Regions from separate parts of the Luteimonas yanweni genome, predicted to be linked through region 2. Evidence: riboswitches for the same ligand, from Rfam matches in the RefSeq annotation. Region 2 holds a riboswitch; the other holds the start of a gene.

Region 1 (3,399 bases), on a different contig from region 2:
GGCGGCCTACTTCGCGGGGCGATAGCGCAGCGTCAGCCCGTACTCCCGTCCCGGCTGGTTGAACCACGCGATCGTCTCGTAGTCGCGGTCAAACAGGTTGCTGGCCCGCGCCTGCAGCGTCCACTCGGGATTGATCGCGTACTCCACGCGCAGGTCCACCGTGGCGAAACCGCCCAGGCGCACGGTGTTCGCCGCATCGTCATAGCGCGCGCCGCTTCCCAGCACCGATGCGCCGATGCGGAAATCGCCGAGCGCGCGATCGACGTCGATACGCCCGTTGTTGCGCGCGCGCCGCGGCAGCAGCCTGTCGTGGTTCGGTCCCGGCGACAGGTTGCGGGGATCGATGTGGCCGAGCTCCGCGCCGAGGTCCCAGCCGGCCAGCGTGGCGTGCGCGGTCAGTTCGGCGCCGCGGATGCGCGACTCGTCCACGTTGAGCAGGGCGAAGTCGGTGTCGTATCCGATCAGCTCGTCGATCCGGGTTTCGAACACGTTGAACGTCCAGCCCCGGTTCTGCCCCTGGCGCGCCAGGCCCAGGTTGATCGTGCGCGACTCCTCCGGCCGCAGGTCGGCATTGCCATACACGGGGTAATACAGATCGTTGAAGGTCGGAGTCTTGTAGCCGGTGCCGGCGCTGGCGGTCAGGCGCCAGCCGTCGGCGAAACTGAAGCCGTAGCCGACGCTCGCGGTGGCATGGCCGCCGAACTGTTCGTTGTCGTCGTGGCGCAGGCTGGCTTCGAAGGCATGCGCATCGAATCGGCCCTGCCAGGCGACGAAGCCGGCGGTATTGTCGCGGCGGTCCTCGATGTAGGCCGTGCTGGCCTCCACCGCGTCGCGCATCCAGTCGATGCCGACGCTCAGCACCTGGTCGTCGCCGATCGCCACGTCGCCCTGCGCCGAGGCGGTGAAGCGACGGGTGTTGATGCGGCTGGCAAAGTCGCGACTGTCGTCGACGGGATCGTGGAAGCGGGTCAGGGCGCGGTCGTCCGAGCGGCCCACGCGCAGGTCCAGGTCGACGTTGGCGCGCGGCCGCCACTTCAGTCGCGTGCCCAGAACCTGCTGCCGGTTGTCGGCCTCGTTGCCGCCGAAGATGCTGCCGTCGTATTCGTTGAAGGCATCGGCAAGCAGCGCATGGCCTTCCAGGTCCAGGGTATCGGACACCTCAATGCCGCCGCGCAGGCTCACCGACGCGTTCCGGTAGCCGTCGCGGTCGGGCTCGTCGACGAAGCAGCCCGCGCCCCAGCCGGCAGCGGTGCCGCGGCAGGCGTCGATGCCGTCGGTGCGCTGCCACGCGCCCTGCGCCTGGAACCAGGCACGCCCGGTGCGCTGGCCGATGCCCGTGCTGGCCGAGCGGAAGCCGTTGTTGCCCGCGCCCATGCTGAAGGTGCCCTGCAGCGGGCCTTCCGCCGGGCGACGGGTGAAGATCTGCACCACGCCGCCGATCGCCTCGGCGCCGTACAGGCTCGAGCGCGGCCCGCGCACCACTTCGATGCGTTCGATCTGCTCCAGCGGCAGGTCCTGGAACGAGCTCATGCCGGCGGTCGCCGAGCCGATGCGCACGCCGTCCACCAGCACCAGCACGTGGTCGGACTCGGTGCCGCGCAGGAACATCGAGCTCAGCTTGCCGGCGCCGCCCTGGTTGGCGAAGTCCATGCCGGCGCGGCCTCGCAGCAGGTCCAGCAGCGAGGTCGCCTGGCTGCGTTCGATCAGCTCCCGGTCGATCACCTGCACCGGGACGTTGCTGTCGATGGCATTGAGCTCGGTGCGCGTGGCGGTGACCACGATCGTGTCGAGTTCGGTGGCCTGGGCCCGGCCGGTGGCATGGGCAGCGGGTGACAGTGCCAGCGCGATCGCCAGCGTGAGGAAGGTGTGGTGCGGCTTCATTCGGAAACTCCATGCGTCGCGCACGCCCGCGCGACCGGTGTGGAAGAAGTCGCGCGTGGAGGATCCGACGGAGGGGCGACATGCGGGGCACGGCGCAACTGCCGCCGCAATGCCCTCCGCATCGCAACCAGTGGCTTCCTGGCCGGTCTCCGGGCTCGCGGGCGGACAGCGCTGTGGCTGGCCAGCCCCGGCGCCTTCCCGTGCGGATGCACAGTGGCGGTTTGCCGGGGTGTTTCCTCGCTTACCGTTGCGGGGGCAGCGCCGGAATGCTTCGCCCGCGTGGCGCGGACGGAAGGTCACCGGCTTCCCGTTTCAACCCTTGGGGGAATCCCCTCGGGTCACCAGAAAGTGCGCGCAGTGTACGGCAGCGAGATGGTGCGCGACAGTCGCGGTGACGCGTGACCGCCGCGAATGGATCAGTCGTCAACGGCCTCGTCGAACAGACGCGGCGTCGGCATCGCATCGTCTTCCTGCATGACCGTGGTGGTCACCGGTCCGGCGGGCGGGCGGTTGCGTGGCGGCGGCAGGTCGGCGATCGCGGCCTCGGCGGCGGCGACCAGTTCCACCCGGCGTTCGTCGGGCACGTCCTGCCAGTGGCAGTCGCGCAGCGCGCCTTCCAGCGAGTACAGCAGGTTGAGGCTGGGCTTGAAGCCGGCGCGCTTGATGCGCATGAACGCCTCCAGCGGACCCGCTTCCATGAGGTCTTCCGGCGTCCTCAGGCCCACCTGGCGCAGCCACGCGGCCGACTTCGGGCCGATGTTGCGCATCTTGAGCGGTTGGGCGCTCACGAGCCCAGTGATTCCACGTACACGCGTGCGATCTCCTCGAGTCCCCTCTGGTCTTCAACGTCGAACCGGGCCGGAACCGGACTGTCGAGGTCGAACACGCCGACCAGGGCGCCGGCGTGGAACAGCGGGACAACCAGTTCCGAACGCGATGCGGCGTCGCAGGCGATGTGGTCGGCTACGGCGTTGACGTCGTCCACGCGCTGGGTTTCGCCGCTGCGCGCGGCCGCGCCGCAGACGCCGCGGTCGAGCGGGATGCGCACGCAGGCGGGCTGGCCCTGGAACGGGCCGACCACCAGCTCGGTGCCGTCGTAGAAGTAGAAGCCGACCCAGTTGAGCTCCGGCAGTGCGTGGTAGACCAGCGCCGAGAGGTTGGCGGCGTTGGCGATGCGGTCGCGCTCGCCATGGAGGAGGGCGCGCGCCTGGGCGGCGAGCTGGGCGTACTGCTGCGGCTTGTCGCCGCTTAGACTCTGCGTGGTGAACATGGAACCAAGTGTAGCGCGGGGCGTGCTGGTGACCGGCACCGACACCGGCGTCGGCAAGAGCGTGGCCAGCGTGGCCCTGCTGCATGCGCTGCGCGCGCGCGGGCTGCGCGCGGTGGGCATGAAGCCCGTGGCCGCCGGCTGCGAGGCCACGGCGCAGGGCGTGTGCAACGACGATGCGCTGGCCCTGCAGGCCGCCAGTGACCCCGTGCCGGCCTACGCCGACGTCAATCCCTGGGCATTGCCCGAAG
Region 2 (3,399 bases):
GGCGGCGCCTGGATGGGCAACTTCGTCGAGCAGAACGGCCTGACCGGCGACATCCCGGTGATCTACAACGTCGAGAACTACACCAGGCCCGCCGAGGGCCAGCCGGCGCTGCTGAGCTTCGACGACACCACCACGCTGTTCCACGAATTCGGCCACGCCCTGCACGGCATCTTCTCGAAGACGACCTACCCGAGCCTGGCCGGCACCAACGTGCCGCGCGACTTCGTCGAGTTCCCCTCGCAGTTCAACGAACACTGGGCGCTGGATCCGAAGGTGTTCGCGAACTACGCCAGGCACTACCAGACCGGCGAGCCGATGCCGCAGGAGCTGGTGGAGAAGATGGTGCGCGCGCGCACCTTCAACCAGGGCTATGCGACCACCGAATACCTGGCGGCCGCGCTGCTCGACATGGCCTGGCACACGCTGCCGGCCGGTGACGCGAAGAAGGACGTGGACGCGTTCGAGCGCGAGGCGCTGGCGAAGTACAAGGTGGACATGGCCGCGGTGCCGCCGCGCTACCGCAGCAACTACTTCAGCCACATCTGGGGCGGCGGGTATGCGGCCGGCTACTACGCCTACTTTGGCGCCGAGGTGCTGGACCACGACGCCTTCCAGTGGTTCCGGGAGAACGGCGGGCTGACGCGCGAGAACGGACAGGTGTTCCGCGAGAAGATCCTGTCGATCGGACATTCGCGGGATCTGGCCGAGGCCTACCGCGAATTCCGCGGCAAGGAGCCGAGCGTGGAGCCGCTGCTGGAGCATCGCGGGCTGAAGTAGGACTTTCGACTTGCCCAACATATTGCGTTGACGCCGGGCGCAGACCCCGATATGTTGTGCCCCGTCGGTTCCCGCGCCACAGGGCTCGGGATGAAAAGGGAAGCCGGTGCGGCGTGGTCGGGTCATCCGGCCACCGCCCATCCCGGCGCTGCCCCGCAGCGGTAGGTGGAAACGAGGTTGCACACGCACTGGGACGGTGGTCCCGGGAAGCGGCGACCAAGGCGAGGAGTCCACGGCATGACGCCGAAGACTCCCGGATCCACGAGCCCGAAGACCTGCCGACAGCCGCGCGCAAAGCACATCGCGCGGTGCCGGCTGCGGAATCTCCGGGGGGAGATGGCTGGTGAAGCACGCATGCGATCGCGATCCGTCCAAGCGGAGCGCGTCGCGGGCGCTGCGACGCCGCGTTCCCACCCTGTGGCTCCCAGGCCCGCCGACTGTCGAGGGACAGCGGCCGTGCGCATGCACCGGGAGCACAACCATGAGCGACACCGACGCCAGCACCGCGACCGCCGTCGCCACCTGGATCACCAAGGACGCCGGCAACCGCCGCCTCCCCTACCGGCGCGAGCGCCTGGAGCGCGCCATCGACCGCATCCACGGCGAGTTCCCCGGGCTCGGCATCGACGACTACAAGCGCGGCGTCTTCGACTTCGTCGAGCGCAAGGACGCGGTCAACGCCGACGACCTGGTCGACCATCTGATCCGCGAGGCCGAAGCGCGCGTGGACGTGGCCGCGCCGGAGTGGGAACTGTTCGCCGCGCGCCTCTACCTGCACCGCCTGTACAAGCGCGCCAGCCGCAACCGTTTCTACGACGTGGCGCAGGCGTATGGCCCCTACCTCGGGCTGCAGGAAAGCCTCGCCGACCGCAACGTCTATTCCAACGACATCCTGCGCGCCTACTCGCGCGAGGAGCTGCAGGAGGCGGGCAGGATGATCGAGCCGGCGCGCGACCTGTTGTTCACCTACAACGGCCTGTACCTGCTGGCCACGCGCTACCTTGCCACCGACGCCTCGCGCGCGGTGTACGAACTGCCGCAGGAGCGCTGGCTCACCATCGCGCTGTACCTGATGCAGGGCGAGGGCGGCAGCGGACCCGGCGACCGCGAACGGCGCATGCGCCTGGTCGGCGAGGCCTACTGGGCGCTGTCGAACCTGTACATGACCGTGGCCACGCCGACCCTGCAGAACGCGGGCAAGGTCGGCGGGCAGCTGTCGTCGTGCTTCATCGACACCGTCGGCGACTCGTTGCAGGGCATCTACGACTCCAATACGGACATCGCCCGCGTGTCCAAGGGCGGCGGCGGCGTGGGCGCCTACATGGGCTACATCCGCGCCTCGGGCTCGGCGATCCGCGGCGTGCCCAACTCGTCCGGCGGCGTGGTGCCGTGGATCAAGCAGCTCAACAACACCGCGGTCTCGGTCGACCAGCTCGGCCAGCGCAAGGGCGCGGTGGCGGTGTACCTGGATGTCTGGCACCGCGATATCGAGGCCTTCCTCGACCTGCGCCTCAACAACGGCGACCAGCGCCTGCGTGCGCACGACGTGTTCACGTCCGTCTGCATCCCCGACATCTTCATGGAGGCCGTGGAGCGCCGCGGCGACTGGTACCTGTTCGATCCGCACGAGGTGCACCGGATCAAGGGCTGGTATCTGCAGGACTTCTTCGACGAGACCCGTGGCGAGGGCTCGTTCCGCCGCAGGTACGACGAGGTGGTGGCCGACGAACGCGTCAGCCGCCGCACGGTCAAGGCCATCGACATCTTCAAGCGCCTGATGCTGAGCCAGCTTGAGACCGGCAACCCCTTCATGTTCTACCGCGACGAGGTCAACCGCAGGAACCCGAACAAGCACGCCGGCATGGTGTACTCGTCGAACCTGTGCACCGAGATCCTGCAGAACATGAGCCCGACGACGCTCATGCAGGAGATCATCAGCGGCAACCAGGTCGTGACCACCAAGCAGGCCGGCGACTTCGTGGTCTGCAACCTGTCCTCGATCAACCTCGGCCGCGCGATCCTGCCGCAGGACGGCCAGGGCGACCTGATCACCGACGTGCTGGAGCGCCTGGTGCCGATCCAGGTGCGCATGCTCGACAACGTCATCGACCTCAACCAGCTGCCCGTGCCGCAGGCCACGATCACCAACCGGAAGTACCGCGCGATCGGCCTCGGCACCTTCGGCTGGCACCACCTGCTGGCGCAAAAGGGCATCCAGTGGGACTCGCCGGAAGCCGAGGACTACAGCGACGTCCTCTACGAGCGCATCAACCGGCTCACCGTGCAGGCGAGCATGGCGCTGGCGAAAGAAAAGGGCAGCTATCCGATGTTCGCCGGTAGCGACTGGCACACCGGCGCCTACTTCCGCGACCGCGGCTACGACAGCCCGCAGTGGCTTGAGCTGGCGGCGCAGGTGTCGGTGCACGGACTCCGCAACGGCTGGCTGCTGGCGGTGGCACCCAACATGTCGACCGCGCAGATCGCCGGCAGCACGGCTTCGATCGACCCGGTCTACTCCGCGTTCTACTACGAGGAGAAGAAGGACTACCGCCGCCCGGTGGCCGCACCAGGCCTGTCGCTGGACACCTGGCCCTATTACGAAAAGGGCGCGTACAGGGTCGA

Evidence for each region. Region 2 has a riboswitch for cobalamin ahead of WCE39_RS13285 (ribonucleoside-diphosphate reductase subunit alpha). Riboswitches for the same ligand answer to the same signal wherever they lie in the genome.
Region 1: it holds a riboswitch for cobalamin, as region 2 does, so the genes downstream of both, btuB (TonB-dependent vitamin B12 receptor) here and WCE39_RS13285 (ribonucleoside-diphosphate reductase subunit alpha) in region 2, are expected to answer to the same signal.

What each region holds. Positions count from the first base shown of each region.
Region 1 is NZ_JBCLVC010000007.1:147,953-151,351, reverse strand. Features, by position in the region: gene btuB (TonB-dependent vitamin B12 receptor) at 7-1,881, opposite strand; cobalamin riboswitch at 2,005-2,242, opposite strand; gene WCE39_RS03655 (TfoX/Sxy family protein) at 2,298-2,648, opposite strand; gene WCE39_RS03650 (GAF domain-containing protein) at 2,666-3,151, opposite strand; gene bioD (dethiobiotin synthase) at 3,144-3,399, shown strand, end outside.
Region 2 is NZ_JBCLVC010000017.1:56,385-59,783, forward strand. Features, by position in the region: gene dcp (peptidyl-dipeptidase Dcp) at 1-777, shown strand, start outside; cobalamin riboswitch at 827-1,074, shown strand; gene WCE39_RS13285 (ribonucleoside-diphosphate reductase subunit alpha) at 1,259-3,399, shown strand, end outside.